Regions from separate parts of the Paenibacillus sp. P5_B5 genome, predicted to be linked through region 2. Evidence: predicted binding sites of a transcription regulator. Region 2 holds the regulator's gene; the other holds the start of a gene.
The links. Region 2 encodes NrdR, which represses ribonucleotide reductase genes. Its sites were predicted from a motif close to AACACNATATATNGTGTT; they were not measured.
Positions count from the first base shown of each region.

Region 1: a site for NrdR is predicted at 2,629-2,646, ahead of AC1DOK_RS00275 (adenosylcobalamin-dependent ribonucleoside-diphosphate reductase). Genes of this name have one in related genera too.

Region 1 covers NZ_JBFULK010000001.1:43,547-51,821, forward strand. Annotated here, with positions in the region: gene AC1DOK_RS00260 (lipoate--protein ligase family protein) at 1-647, shown strand, start outside; gene AC1DOK_RS00265 (AAC(3) family N-acetyltransferase) at 732-1,559, shown strand; gene AC1DOK_RS00270 (aminotransferase class IV) at 1,943-2,167, opposite strand; gene AC1DOK_RS00275 (adenosylcobalamin-dependent ribonucleoside-diphosphate reductase) at 2,763-5,378, shown strand; gene AC1DOK_RS00280 (zf-HC2 domain-containing protein) at 5,550-6,257, opposite strand; gene AC1DOK_RS00285 (RNA polymerase sigma factor) at 6,250-6,741, opposite strand; gene AC1DOK_RS00290 (S66 family peptidase) at 7,035-8,048, opposite strand.
Region 2 covers NZ_JBFULK010000018.1:57,394-65,668, forward strand. Annotated here, with positions in the region: gene coaE (dephospho-CoA kinase) at 1-269, shown strand, start outside; gene AC1DOK_RS20345 (lytic transglycosylase domain-containing protein) at 266-838, shown strand; gene AC1DOK_RS20350 (small, acid-soluble spore protein, alpha/beta type) at 905-1,126, opposite strand; gene nrdR (transcriptional regulator NrdR) at 1,241-1,699, shown strand; gene AC1DOK_RS20360 (AAA family ATPase) at 1,835-2,797, shown strand; gene AC1DOK_RS20365 (DUF58 domain-containing protein) at 2,804-3,928, shown strand; gene AC1DOK_RS20370 (hypothetical protein) at 3,903-5,255, shown strand; gene AC1DOK_RS20375 (hypothetical protein) at 5,378-5,848, shown strand; gene AC1DOK_RS20380 (reverse transcriptase domain-containing protein) at 5,876-6,139, shown strand; gene AC1DOK_RS20385 (hypothetical protein) at 6,021-6,302, shown strand; gene AC1DOK_RS20390 (group II intron maturase-specific domain-containing protein) at 6,346-6,450, shown strand; gene brnQ (branched-chain amino acid transport system II carrier protein) at 6,734-8,068, opposite strand.

The sequences.
Region 1 (8,275 bases), on a different contig from region 2:
AGGAAGGACTTGGATTTGTTCGTAGGCCTACTGGTGGTAGGGCAGTGCTTCACGACAAGGAGCTTACCTATAGCATCATTGTTCGTGAAGATTATCCCGGGATTCCAGCGAGTGTAACGGAAGCGTATCGAGTGCTTAGTGAAGGACTGTTACTAGGATTCCGTAAACTTGGTTTGAATGCTGAAATGGTGCAACTAGCTACAGAAGAGGATCAGAAGCAATATGCTACGCTTGGGTCTGCGGCTTGTTTTGATTCACCGTCGTGGTATGAGTTAGTTGTTGAAGGCCGTAAGGTAGCGGGTAGTGCACAGGTTAGAAACAAAGGTGTCTTACTGCAGCATGGTTCGATTTTACTGGATATGGACACGGAGCAGTTGTTCCGTTGTTTACAATTTTCGAGTGACAAGGTTGCAGAGCGAATGAAGAACAGCTTCAAGAACAAAGCAGTAGCTATCAATGATCTACAGCGTAACCTTGATCGTGATCCCGTATCGCTTCCTCAGGTGGAAGCTGCATTTAAGGAAGGTATTGCAGAAGGCTTACATGTTGAACTCATTGACGGGGAATTAAGTGAGCGTGAACGTGAGCTTGCTGCACAGCTTGTACTAGAGAAATATGATACGGATGAATGGAATTTACGCAGATAAAGCAGAGATAGCGGAGGTAGCGGAGATAGCAGATAAAGCCGATAAGGCAGAGATAGTATGAAGTAATGGGAGAGAGCGATCCGGATGAATAAAGAAGATAAAATAAAACAATTGATAGCAAATACAGGAGAACAGCCCATCACAAGATCAACATTACGTGATCAGCTCCGTTCCTTGGGGGTCGAAGAAGGAATGGTCCTACTCGTTCACTCATCTTTGTCTTCCCTTGGCTGGGTGTGTGGTGGAGCTATGGCTGTTGTTCAAGCGTTACTTGATTGCGTAGGTGAGAATGGAACTCTAATGATGCCCACTCATAGTAGAGATCTGTCTGATCCATCTATGTGGGAGAACCCTGCAGTACCAGAGAGCTGGTGGGAAACGATTCGGAATGAAATGCCTGCATTCGACCCAGCTTATACGCCAACCTGGAGTATGGGTGCTATCGTCGATTGCTTCCGCGAAGTTCCGGGCGTTATTCGAAGCTACCATCCACAAATATCATTTGCCGCCAAGGGAAAGTATGCCGATCAGCTTACCAAAGATCATCCGCTTGAGGGTGCATTAGGTGAAGACTCTCCATTAGGACGTTTATATGAGTTAGGTGGTTCAGTATTGTTACTCGGAGTTACACATGCGAACAACACCTCACTTCATTTAGCTGAGTATCGAGCTAATTATACGAATAAGCGGAAAGAGAAGAGTGCAGCGCCGATCTTTGTTGATGGTGAACGTAAATGGGTGGAATATCAAGATTTAGCGTTTGACTCCGATGATTTTGTGCAAATTGGAGAGCATTATCAGCGTGATCAAGGAATTGTACGTGAAGGACAGCTTGGTAATACGAAGGGACTATTGATGCCTGGGCGTGATCTGGTTGATTACGCGGTTAGGTGGATGGAAACGAATAGATAAGAGTTGCTTATCCCATAAGTGTATATTTATGCTAATGTGTAGAATGCTACGTCTTTGCTGAGTGCGATGTCTTACTAGTATACTATTAACTGGATTTTCTCCCTATAATTTCTCAAGTTCAATGCGTTAGATTAGAATAGCAGGAAATCCTCCTTGTATTTCTGTTGATATAGCTGATTAGATTATAAAATCCTATATTTAACAGGAGGAATTCCAGCTATTTTCTGAAAAGCGCTGAATTTGCTGAAATTAGCATGAAATTATCCAGTTAATGGTTAGGCAGTGCCACAAAGTTAGTACTAAGAAGCTCCCAAAGTTATGTTAGTGTTCTGTCCAAGGGGTTTCTATTTGATCTCTGTACATCTTATCCTGTGCATCTTATGTCATGAATTCAAGTTCGCATATGTATTAAATAATTGTTGAAGCTTACGTGTGATAGTTCCAGGTTGTCCAGTGCCTACGGGCCTATGATCAATGCTGATGACAGGAGTTATCTCCGCATTGGTACTGCTAACGAATGCTTCATCTATATCTTGTAGCTCAGTTAGTGTAAAAGGAGTTTCCTGAACTTTTAGATTAGCCTTGGCCGCTAGTTCGAGAATGATCATACGTGTCTTGCTCCTGTCTAAACTCCCCGTGATAAAATATCATTGGATTTTCTTCGTTCAAACATCGAACATATGTTCTGTATTATTAAAAATATGCTATAATTTAGCTTACATCAACAGGCGTGACTTGCACAGCAAAAAATAACTAATAAACATAGATATCGTTATTAGAATCATCATAAATCAGAATCAACATTGGATTTTTTGCAGAAATCATCACTGTATCATCTCAGAAATCCTCAAAGAATTTCTCGTGTAATTCAACATAAAATTATCACAATCGACGGTAGTTAGATCAATAGTTATTTTGAAATAGTTCATTAGAACCAACTTATTTCTGTCGATGCGTGTCGCTTTTTCAACAAACGGGCATCATGAAAAAGGGAGCATTTTAAAGAAAAAAGAAGAGAATAGGACATACCATTTAATGCTTCGGTAAATTCAGCCAATTACTTATTCGTAACACAATATATAGTGTTGTATAATTTACTTCGGATACAATATGTAGTGATTATTTACATAACTTAGCTTTGCAAAGCTATTGTACTTATGCTATATTGTTGTTCTTGTATTTTTATTGAGAGGGTGTTGTGTTTTGGAAACAACGCAGTTGAAGCGGTTGAATGGATTAAGCGAGAAGATATTTTTGGATCGATATGCACTGAAAGATGCGGACACAAACAACACGAAAGTAGGAGATACTGTACTCGTTTTGACCAAAGACGATCCGAAGTTTCCGGCTAAAGAAGTCGGGGAAGTAATCGATCGCAAGGGCAAACAAGTTACTATACAACTACGTTCAGGCGATATCGTTGAATCAAATATTGAGAAACTGACTTTAAACATTGAACAGACACCAGAACAACTGTGGGATCGTTTAGCAGGTGCTATGGCTTCTGTTGAAGCAACCCCAGAGAAGAAACAAGAGTGGTCGGATAAATTCAAATATATACTTAATGATTGGAAGCTTGTACCAGGTGGTCGTATTGCCGCTGGTGCAGATGCAAGTGATGAATTAACTTTATTCAACTGTTACGTTATTCCATCCCCTCACGATTCTCGTGGCGGTATCATGAGTACGTTATCTGAAATGACCGAAATTATGTCACGCGGTGGCGGTGTAGGGATTAACTTATCTTCTCTTCGTCCTCGTCGCTCTATTGTTAAAGGTGTTAACGGCTCATCCTCCGGTGCTGTATCTTGGGGTGGCTTATTTTCTTATACAACAGGTCTAATTGAGCAAGGTGGCAGCCGTCGTGGTGCACTTATGCTCATGATGAATGATTGGCACCCAGATGTGGTTGATTTTATCACCGTTAAGCAATCAATGGGTCAAATTACGAATGCCAATTTATCTGTTTGCGTGAGCAATGGATTCATGAAGGCTGTCAAAGAAGATCTTGATTGGGATTTGGTGTTCCCAGACACTACAGATCCTGATTATAACGATAATTGGGATGGCAATATGGATGCTTGGAAAGCCATGGGTAAAGAGGTCAAGCATTATCGTACAGTAAGAGCTCGCGATGTATGGCAGACGATTATTGAATCTGCATGGAAATCTGCGGAGCCAGGTGTGGTATTCATGGAATACTACAACCAAATGTCGAACTCGTGGTACTATAACCCTATTATTTGTACGAATCCATGCGGTGAGCAGGGATTGCCAGCTTGGGGTGTATGTAATTTATCTGCGATTAATCTATCTAAATTCTATGATGCGAAGAATCATGAAGTGGATTGGAAAGACCTCGGTAAGGTTGTTCGTTATTCCGTGCGTTTCTTAGATAACGTTATCGATAAAACGCCATATCATTTTGAAGAAAATCGGATAAATCAACAAGGTGAGCGCCGCGTTGGGCTTGGAACGATGGGTCTTGCTGAGCTGATGATTAAACTAGAAATTCGTTATGGTTCGCCTGAATCAATGGTATTTTTAGATAAGTTATATGGATTTATGGCTAAAGAAGCTTATATCGCTTCTGCTGAAACTGCAGGTGAGAAGGGTTCATTCCCTCATTATATAGAAGATAAATTCTTGCAAAGTGGTTTTATGAAAAATATCGTTGAGGTCTATCCAGAGGTAGACGCTGCTATCAAGAAGAATGGTATGCGTAATGTAACAGTTATTACACAAGCACCAACAGGCAGTACGGGTACAATGGTGGGTACTTCAACTGGTATTGAACCTTATTTTGCATTTGAATATTTCCGTCAGAGCCGTCTTGGCTTCGACAAGCAATATGTACCAATCGCTCAAGAATGGACAGAAGCAAATCCAGGTAAAGAGCTACCTGATTACTTCGTAACAGCAATGGACTTAGCTGCTGAAGATCATATCCGTGTGCAAGCTGTTATTCAGCGCTGGGTTGATTCATCCATTTCCAAAACAGCGAATTGTCCTGCTGACTTTACAGTAGAAGAGACAGCACGTTTATATGAGCTAGCATTCGAGCTTGGTTGTAAAGGTGTAACAATCTACCGTGATGGTAGTCGTGATGTTCAAGTTCTCTCCACAAGCGATAAGAAAGACGAGAAGAAGAGTGAAGCAGTAGCGGCTAAACCAGAAGTTGATGCTTCTGCAATTGCTGACCTGAATCAATCTCTGAACGTGAATGTTGCCCCTGAAGTGGAGAAAGTGTTCGATAAAGAATACAAGCGTCGTCCACAGATTCTTCAAGGTGCGACCTATAAGATTAATACACCATTTGGTATGGCTTATATCACCATCAATGATATGAACGGAACACCAAGTGAAATATTCCTGAACGTAGGTAAGGCAGGATCAGACGTATTCGCAATGTCCGAAGCACTTGGTCGCGTATGCTCCCTATTCCTACGCTATGGCGATCATGGTAATAAAGTAAGCTTGCTTGTTAAGCACCTCAAGGGCATCGGCGGTTCAGGAGCGATCGGATTTGGCGCTAACCGAGTCGAATCGATTGCTGACGCAGTTGCTAAGGCACTTGAGCTACATGAAGAAGCTTATACAGACAATGCGGAAGCTTATTTGTCCGCAACCAAAGAAATGGCACCGACTGCTTCTGGACCAAACGGTTTAAATAACACATCAGCTTCGGCTGTTTCTGTAGACTACAGTGCATCTACACCGACATCACTTGATCTTTGCCCAGGCTGTGGATCTGCTTCCCTTGTCAATACCGAGGGCTGCAAGAGCTGTACAACTTGCGGATATAGCAAGTGTGGTTAAGGGTAGGTAGTGTTTGGTAGTAGCCGCAACACACACATAAGTATATAAAAACGAGTCTCTATACACACAAGTGTATAAAGACTCGTTTTTTCAATATCAAGTTATATATAATTATCGGTTGATAAATTTCGGGATTAAGAAATTTGAATCGATGTCAGAATCCCTATTACACTAGTTTGTCTTTTCAGTGAACATAGCTTCAACTTGAGCATTTGCAGTTGGTAAATCCATTCCTTCTTTCCAGATTAGAATATCGTTGTCTGCAGTTCTGAAATATAATGCTTTAATCTTCGTCTCACTGCCATATTTATCATGATAGACATTATTTTCAATTTTACCAAATGTGAAATACATATTATGAAGACCAACATCGACTTTTGCCTTCGATCTGACAATTGGACGAGTAGGTGTTAGATAGAAAATTCCATTTTCATCCATTTCATATTTTATTCTGTTTAAGTTATAACCGTCTGTCAACTTTATATGATAAGCGATACTGCCATCTGATAATCTGCTTACATCGGTAATTTTAACAACGTCAGCAGATACTTTCATCAAATTCCATTTAAATAGACCCACATAACCCCCAAATACGGTAATGGACAATAGTGTAGCAACGATTAGTCCTTTGACAAATGCCTTTACTTTGGAATGACTCCATGAAACGGATATACCTTTAATTGCATTCCCATCACTATGATTTTTTACGACAATTTCATTTGGTAAGCTAATAGTTGATTTGATTTTGATTAACTCCAATTGGCAGTTATTGCATACTGCAAGATGCTCTTCAACCATTGCGACACTATCCTGACTGCACACCTCGTCATGATACAAGGGTAGTAAATCTTTAATGATTTCACATGAAATTTTACCCATTATACGGTTCCTCCTTAAGTAGATATTGTACTTTTCGTTTGGCCCTGTGGAATGTAACTCTTGACCAGCTTTCGGTTTTGCCGAATATCTCGCTTATTTGGGCAAAGGGTAGTTCTCCGAATACCCTTAAAGTAAACACTTCTTTATAAGGCTCCTCTAAGCCATGTAAGGCCTTATGAATACGGAATATCTCTTCCTTATTCAATAGCGAATCTTCGATACGGTTCTCACTTGTTGTTTCCGTTGTATCATGAGTGGTAAACCGCTTCTGCTTATCCAGATAGGTGAAGTATGTATTCTTGGCGATCTGGCAGAGCCAAACATTGATTTTACAATTACCTTTGAACTTATTAATGTTGTTTAATGCTTTAAAAAATGTTTCCTGTGTTATTTCTTCAGCTACTGCTGTATCTCTGCTTAACGACAATACAAATCTATAAATATCTTTGAAATATTGATTGTATATATCCTCGAAATCTGTCACATTCTCACCTCCTTAACATATATAAGACTTGTATATATATCATTCGTTACAACATTTATGAAAAAATTAGTAAGCATACAAGCGAAAGCCTACTTTTACAGTTCATGAGATAGTCATTGAGGACTACGATAAAATAAAAACCGATAAAAAACCATCTATTCTCGAATACTTGCTTATAATCGGCAGTAGCTATGGCAACAAAAAAACGTCAGCAAGACAACTTAATGGCTGTCTTTTTGACGTTCCTCGATATTTTCCTTGTATGAGTTAGTGAATAGTGCAATGTGTAACTATTATTTAAAATATTGCTTTACAGTTCCTTTGCCATCTTCTACTTCGATTTCAGCATACGCCCCATTTATGAAAGTCATCTGTGGTGGAACATGACCACAATCAATATCATAGATAATTGGTATTTGCAGTTCCTCTGAAAGTTCTATATAAACATCTTCGACTGTGTAGTTCTCAACAGGCTGATTAGCACTACTTCTACCAAACATAATTCCTGAGCAATTGTCGAACCATCCTGCTAACTTCATTTGAACTAATGATCTACGTAAATCTGTTGTTGAGAGTTCACAATTCTCTAAATACCACACGATAGGTTCATGATTGATGTAATATTTGTGAAAATGCTGTAAGTCACCGAATGGGGTACCAATTAAATGTCTTATCACATCAATACATCCACCAAGCAAGCGACCTTGAATGGTCACATTCATATTTGAAACAGTTCTCCAATAGGTTTCTTCTGTTAAATGGAATACGCATGGTGATGAGTCAGCATGGTTCCATTCCTTCTGATATTGTCTGGATGATTGTTGGAGTATGGATTCACCAGTTTTATTGGATAAGACCGATTGCCACATGGCTGTTGTATCATCCGAATATTCTCCTCTTAAATCAATAAGATTCGTTCCATGAGCAGTTGCAATGCCTGTTTTTAACGTGATTGCTAATAACAATACGCTTATATCTGAATAACCTAAGATCCACTTGCTCTTTAAATGTTCAAAATCAATGTATTCAAGGATCTCAATTAACAATTCTCCACCCCAAGGTGGAATAATAATATCGATTGTATCATCCCGCATCATCTGATTAAATTCATTAGCACGTAATTTGGCTGGCGCTGACTTTGCCTTATCTTGCGTCCATACCGTTTCACCACAAATAACGTCGAATCCTTTAAGCTTCAAACGGTTACATGCAAGTTTCAACAAATCATGTAATTCAGCATTTACCCCAGAGGAGGGGACTGTTACTCCTATTATTGCTTCTTCTTTTAAAAACGGATATGTAATCATAAGCGACCTCCTAAATGATTTTGCTAATTTTACCAAGTTAAGCTTTGTAGATCAATCTTTGTTTAATCTTTTTATATAAAGAATCAATTTCATAATACCTTTAGCTGCTTCAATCGGAAGTATATATAGATCAAAACGGTTTAATTTGTCTATATATAGTTTCAATTTAATGGTTTCAATGAGTTATGAAATTGATTCATAAAAAATAAAAAATCCTGATGAAATCA
Region 2 (8,275 bases):
TCGTAGTTGACATACCCCTCCTGTATGAATCAGGTCTTGATAATATGTTTAAGGAAGTCATGGTCGTTTATGTACCGGAAGAAGTTCAATTACAGCGTCTGATGGAGCGTGATGGATACAGTCATGCAGATGCTGAGGCACGACTACAAGCACAAATGCCTATCGAAGATAAGAAGAAGCTGTCAGATGTTCTAATTGATAATAGCGGCACCTTAAAAGCTACAGAGGCGCAGGTCGAAGCTTTCTGGAAAGGAAAGTATTTGGAATGAATCTTTTTCACAAAAAACGAACGTATGCATTTCTTCTCATTATCGTCTTGTTATTGTTGTATATGTTCTCTAGTCAAATTGAAGAGATGATATACCATGTGGATTATAAGGAGGAGATTTCGCAAAGCGCGTCGAAATATAATGTTGATCCCCTTCTTATTGCGGCTATTATACGAGTAGAGAATAATTATAAGGCAGAAGGAACATCGAATAAGGGAGCACTTGGCCTTATGCAGCTTATGCCTGAAACAGCTAGATGGATTAAGGAAATGGGTAACATTGGTTCATCATTAGATGACGATTTACAGGATATTACTGTTAATATTAATATGGGTGCTTGGTATTTAAATTGGTTATTGAATTATTATGATGGACATCTTAATTATGCGATCGCGGCTTATAATGCAGGACAAGGTACGGTAAACAAGTGGCGAGAAACGAATGTCTGGGATGGATCAGAAAGTAATATAACAGACATTCCTTATGGACAGACGAAGCATTTTGTCAAAAGAGTTTTGTATTATTATCAAAAGTATCATAAAGTATATGGACCTAATTTTAACTCTTAAGGTGAAAATTAAAAGAAAGAAGCAGTGGACAAGTTCGTTTGTCCGCAGCCTCTTTCTTAAGTTATACTATCGAGATTGACCGGATTGACCAGCTAATTGCTGTTCAGCAATTTGCACCAGTCGTTTAGTAATGTTACCACCGATAGAACCGGCGTCACGAGTTGCAAGGTTGCCGTAGTATCCATCTTGTGAAAGAGAGATACCAAGTTCCGAAGCGATCTCGTATTTCATTTGGTCCAATGCAGCGTTTGCTTGAGGCACTACAAGTTGGTTGTTTCTAGATGCCATGTGTTAATTCACCTCCTTGCTGTTGGTAAATCTATTATGCGCGTTTGTTCAAAGTTCATAACAAGCAACAAATGGCAATCGAATGTAAGATATAAATAAAGGAGTGATGTGTGAATGAAATGCCCTTATTGTGATCATTTTGGGACAAAAGTGCTTGATTCTAGGGCAGCTAATGATTATAAATCGATTCGCCGCCGAAGAGAGTGTGATGAATGCTTAAAGCGTTTCACCACATTCGAAACTGTTGAGGAAACACCGCTTATCGTCATTAAGAAGGATGGATCTAGGGAAGAATTCTCACGTGAGAAGATGCTTCGCGGATTAATTCGGGCTTGTGAGAAGCGACCTGTATCGATGGAACGTCTTGAGAAAATCGTCTCTGAAGTGGAAATGCAATTACGGAATACTGCACAAGCAGAAGTTAATTCACGTGATATCGGAGAGATTGTGATGGAGCAGCTGTATCCGGTCGATGAAGTAGCCTATATTAGATTTGCTTCTGTTTATCGTCAATTTAAGGATATCAGTATGTTTCTTAAAGAATTAACTCAAATACTCGGAAAGCATGAATAGGAACAACATGGAGCGTCATAACATCTCTGCAGCTTTGGGATGTTATGGCGTTTTTCTATTTATTTTCGTTAGTGAACTATAAACGGTGAACCCGTATCTCAATCAATAAGACCAAACATAGGGGAGAGTAGCTAAATGAATGTTAAACAAATTCAAGATATGTCGGAACGATTAAAGCGTAATGTAGCGAAAGTCATTGTAGGCAAAGAGCAAGTGATTGAGCAAATGATGGTTGCTCTTATTTCATCAGGTCATGTGCTACTTGAGGATGTCCCTGGAACTGGTAAGACGATGCTTGCCAAAGCAATTGCTAAATCATTAAGTGGTTCTTTTAAACGAATTCAATTTACGCCTGATTTGCTACCCTCTGATCTAAGTGGCCTTCACTATTTTAACCAAAAAACGAGTGATTTTGAATTTCGTCCAGGTCCTTTATTTGCTAATATTGTGCTTGCAGATGAAATTAACCGAGCAACGCCGCGTACACAATCAAGTTTATTAGAGTGTATGGAAGAACGTCAGGTGAGTATTGATGGCGAAACCATGTTACTAGCACGTCCCTTTCTTGTCATAGCCACACAGAATCCAATTGAGAATCAAGGTACATTTCCGTTGCCTGAGGCGCAGCTAGATCGCTTTCTGCTTAAGATTAAGATGGGATATCCTAGCAAGGAGGAAGGCATAGAAATATTACGTCGATTTAAGGAGCGTAATGTACTTGAGTCCATCAGCTCTGTTACGGAAAGTGAGGAATTAGTTGCAGCTCAGGAGCATTATTCTTCTGTGTTCGTTCATGAGGATCTGTATGCCTATATTGTAGCTATTGCGGAGAAAACAAGACAGCACTCAGAAATCAATATTGGAGTTAGTCCTCGGGGTACACAAGCACTACTCAAAGCAGCACAAGCTTATGCAGTTGTTAAAGGTAGAGAGTATGTTACACCTGATGATATTAAAATAATGGCAGAGCCGGTGCTGGCACACCGAATTATATTATCTCATATGAACCGTTTGGTTAAAAACCAAACTGAATCCATTATCCGTCAGATTCTAAATGAGATTCCGGTGCCGTCTGAAGAAGCACTATTGCAAAGGTAATTGACTATGGGTATACACTGGGTATTACTTGTGGCAATAGTAGTTGTCTATGGACAATTCATTTTGTTTAAACGTCTATCACTTAAAGGGGTAGCCTATGAAAGGAAATTTGATCGAGCTGAGTGTTTCTCTGGAGATGAGGTTGAATTAATTGAACTGATCTCCAATCGGAAGCTGTTACCACTTCCTTGGTTACGATTAGAAGCGATCATGTCAGCTAATTTAGGGTTTGCAGGACAAGAGGATATCGGTATAGATAGCGGAGTTATTCTTCAAAATCATGCAAGCTTATTTAGCTTAATGCCTTATACAGAAGTTACAAGGCGACATACGGTGCATTGTAAGAAGCGCGGATATTATTGTATTAATTCAACAACAATGATCAGCGGAGATTTATTAGGACTTGTTCAAGTACAAAAGCAGTTATATATAAATTGTTCTATCATCGTATTTCCGAGGCCTATTCCTATTGAAGAAATCCCGCTACCTTCAAGTAAATGGCTTGGTGATTTAATTGTAAGAAGGTGGATTGTAGAGGACCCATTCTTAATACAGGGTGTAAGGGAATACCAAGCTGGTGATCCCATGAATAGCATTCACTGGAAAGCAACAGCGCGTAGTGGTAAGCTTCAAGTTAATCAGCGGGCATTTACTGCAGATCATAAGCTGATGATTATTCTTAATATTGAGGATAGTCCTAGTATGTGGAATGTGGTTACCAATCCTGACCTTATTGAAGAGGGAATCGTATATGCTGCATCAATTGCAGAATATGTGTTAAAGCAGGGAATTCCGACTGGTTTTTACTCGAATGGAAGACTTGTAGATGGACCACTGCGACAGCCAGTTCGAATACCAAGCCAAAATGGTAGTGCGCATTATGGCATCCTCTTAGAGGCAATGGCTAAGCTTGAATTAAAGCGCAGCATTCCAATTGAAGATTTATTAGCTGAGGTTGTAGATTCTTCTGAAACAAGTATAGATTATCTCATTATTACGAGCTATATGACTGAAGCGATGGAGCGGGAAATTCAGCGTGTACGTGGTTTAGGTCATACAATCGAAATTATGTGGCTCAATAAAGAACAGACCGAGGAGGTGCAGCATGCAAATGCAGTCTCAGCCTCGTAGCCTGTCCCCCATGTGGCATCGAACAAGAGAAGTATTCTTATTCGCAGGAATTGAATTATTACTATTCTTTCCTGTCATACTTGTTACTTTTCTTAAATTATCACCTGTTTCACTACCACTTTGGATTGGATTATTTTGGTTAAGCTATTATGTGGGTAGCTTGATTTCCCTAATTAAAGTTCGTAGAGTAGTATGGTTGCACTTGTTTATCTTAATGATGAGCGGGTTGCTCGTTTGGCTAATGTTTGCTGGAATATTTAACTTGATGTTAGTTCTATCGTGGATAATGATCTATTACTTGATGTATCGAGGTGCTAACATGTCTAGTCAAAATTGGCATCTCATGTTTCCTTCTAATGCATTCATTATTGGGTTAATAAGTTACTTTGTAGTTTCAGTAGGTGCAGTAATAGGTGCAGTAATCTTGAGTCCTTATTTAACACTTTTACTATGGACAGGACTAGCCAGTATAATTGTTAGCTTGTTAAGCGTTAATCAACAGTACTTAACAGCTGTATCGCCAAAAGGGTTTAAGACTTCTGCAGTAATAGCAAAGAAAAATCGACTTTGGGTTCTGTTCCTTATCGGTATTATTTTCTTCATTTCATTTGTAAATGTGCTCAAAAATTTGGTCATGACAGCATTGCAAGGGCTTGGATGGCTTGCTCAGGAAATTTTTTCTCTATTAGAAACAGCCAAGAATCCCGAAGCGAGTATGCCTCCGCCACCAATGGAATTTTCAATGCAATCAGAGATTCAAGAATCGATATGGAGTACGATTCTATCAGTTCTTTTCTATGTAATCGGAACTATCGTTGCACTCGTTATTATTGGATGGTTACTTTATAAAATTGTTCCAATTCTTCGACAAGCAATCATAAGGTTTATGGGAATTATTCGAAAGCTAATTTCACAAGAAAATAAATTGCAGCTAAGCTCAGGCTATACAGACCAGAAAAGGCAGCTATTGAAGTGGGAGGATATGCGATCATCATTTAATCAAGGTTTAAGAAAAAGCCTTAATAAATGGTTTCGTCGTGGAATCAAATGGTCTGATTTATCCAATTGGCAAGAACGGGTTCGTTGGTTGTACCGGAATAAGCTGCAGGAAGCAATAAATAAGGGGTATATGTATCGGAAAGAGCTAACACCTAGAGAAACGCTGGATGATATCCGGATTTGGAATAAACGAGAGAAGCGGAATATAGAGCATGAGCTTTCTCTTGAGCATTACTATAACGAAGCACGTTATGGAAATAGCAATATAACTGTAAGTGACGAGCAAGTGAATGAACTGAAGAGAGCAGTAACACAAAAAGTAGAATAGATTCTGAGATTTTTTAACAAAACATGATAATATAAACTTATATAGGTTAAATTAACCATCGGTTTGATATAGTTAGTTTGAATTTCACATGTTATAATTTCAGTTGAGGTGAATCTAGTTGTATGTATAGCACAGAACTGTATATGAAAGAAAAACTTCAGATGATTTCTTATGTACTGAGTTCAGGATATAAGGGATCATTTCCAGCGACTATAAGTCAGGCAAAGGAAATTTTCAGGAATTTTGAACAAGGCGCGAAAATGGTTTTTCATGTTGGGGATGAAACATATGCAATTAATCCTGACCATATCGCTACGATGCATGTTCATGGACTGATTGAAGCTAGTAAATACGTTAGTTTACCTCTTGATGATCAACAAGAAGTATTAGCAGAGGCATACAATAATGTGCTAGATTTGTTTAAAATTGAATGCAAATGTTCTGCTTCTTATGTGGTTAACATCAAGAAAGAAACAGAGTTTGGCAAGTGTAATGCATGCAAGGATAAGCTATACGTTGATCGAAGTAAAGGCAGAGTGCCTACCTATAAAGGCGATGCATGGCTTATGACGAATAAGACTCCCAGTAGTTAGGGGAGTCTTATTTTGTGTGCGCCACGCATGGCGATTAACTATCACCTTTTTGAGGAAACAGAAGTCGGCGTACCGCAGGGAGGAAACCTGAGTCCAATACTTAGCAACATCATGCTAAACGAGTTGGACAAGGAACTAGAACGCAGAGGTCATAAGTTTATGCGTTACGCGGATGACCTTCTCATCTTCTGCAAAAGCAGAAGGTGCCGAACGGACACTGGAAAACATACTCCCCTTCATCGAGAAGAAGCTGTTTCTCAAAGTGAATCAGGAGAAAACGTTAGTGGATAAGGCGACGAGAGTCAAGTTTCTTGGCTTCTCATTTTACGAACGTAATGGAGAAACGAGGGTCAGAATTCACCCAAAATCCATCGCAAAGATGAAAGCCAAGATAAAGGGGCTTACGTCGAGAAGCAATGGAATGGGGAACGCAGACAGAGCCGGCAAAGCTTAGACGCTACATCATGGGATGGATAAACTATTTCAAAATAGCTGACATGAAGAAACTGCTCCAAACTACGGATGAATGGATGAGAAGGCGGATCCGCATGATCTACTGGAAACAATGGAAACGAGTGAGAACAAGGCTTAAGATGCTGTAATTACTCGGAGTTCACAAGCAGATAGCATGGGAATACGCAAACATAAGAAAGAGCTACTGGAGAACCTCCAATAGCCCTATCCTCTCAAAATCCCTCGGAAATAACACCATCAAAGGACTCGGATTCATATTCTTTTCTGATTATTATCGACAAGTCAATACGTAAACTGAGGAACCGCCGTATACCGAACGGTACGTACGGTGGTGTGGGTGGTCGGTTACTCAATTAATGAGTAGCCTCCTACCCGATTTAAATATCGTCGCATTTGATGTCAATGTCTTCGTTACTTGAACGATTTTATCTCGTTTTTTTGTGCAATCCTTCCGATCAAGAATCCAAGGCATCCGCCTACAATCGCCGGAACGAGCCAGCCCATCCCCACTTCATACAGCGGAATATGCTTCATCCAGACTGTAACAGCATCCACAGAAACACCAGCCGCTTTCAAGCCGTCGAACACACTAATCAGCGCTGTTCCTAGAAGCGCTCCTATAAATACAGAAGAACGACCGTTAAACAGCTTACTGCACAGCGAAAGCGCAATCAGTACGATCGCTACGGGATAAATAACGAGCAAAATCGGGACCGAAATTGAAATAATACGATTTAATCCTAAGTTAGCTACAAGGAGACTGATTAGACAGGTGATGAATGCAATCCAATTGTAGCTGAGCCGTGGGAATAAGCTAGTAAAGTATTGACTGCATGCTGAGACAAGTCCAATGCTTGTCGTCAGACAAGCCAGTATTACAATGACTGCAAGCAGAATTAATCCAAATGGTCCGAATAGCTGCTGAGCAGCAAGTGTAAGCAGTTGTCCGCCGTTGTCTACATAGCCGAATGAATCGACGCTTGTTACACCGATAAAGCCGAGTGCCCCATATACTAACGTTAATCCGATACCTGCAATGATTGCTGCTTGAACTGCGGTCTTCGCTATGATGCGCTTATCCTGAACGCCTTGATCTCGAATCGCTTTGATAACGATAAGGCCAAATGCGAGTGCTGCAATTGTATCCATCGTCAAGTAGCCTTCCATAAATCCTTTAAATCCGGGTGATGTTGCGTACTGTTGTACTGCTGGATGTGCATCACCTAACGGATTCAACGCTGCAGCTATGAACAGTCCCGTAATGGACAATAACAGCAATGGCGTTAAAATGTTCCCGATCCATACGACAAGCTTCGACGGATTCAGGCTTAAGATGAAAACGACAATGAAAAAAAGCAGCGAATACACGAACAATACCCAATTGCTGGATTGAAGTGATTCGGGGACAAAGGGTGCTGCTCCCATTTCGAACGCTACGTTTGCAACACGTGGAATGGCCATCAATGGTCCAATTAAAATATATACGGTTATAGCAAATGGAATCCCAAATTTCGGATGAACGTGTTCAGCTAATTGCTGCATATCCTTACCAGTAAGCCCGATTGTAATGATTGTAAGCAATGGAAGTCCTACACCTGTCAAAATAAATCCGAACATAGCAATTGCAAATTGATCTCCAGACTGTTGACCCAATATCGGAGGAAAAATTAAGTTGCCTGCCCCAAAAAATAACGAAAATAGCATAAGTCCAATAAAGAAAGTTTGAGTTCTAGAAATTGATCGCATGTTAGCCCCTTAGATGTATAGTTCAGAACAATGAAGTAATATAAAAAACGAAATGCAAAACAGCATGACTTACTCATTCTCGTCCTAAAAGTTTGTACCTTATTTTAAATCATGTGATTGGGAAGTCAATGTAATATTTTTTACATTTCATTTATTTTGATGTGATGCTGCCCGTGGCTTTTTGCAATGCCTTCATTGTCAAGACAC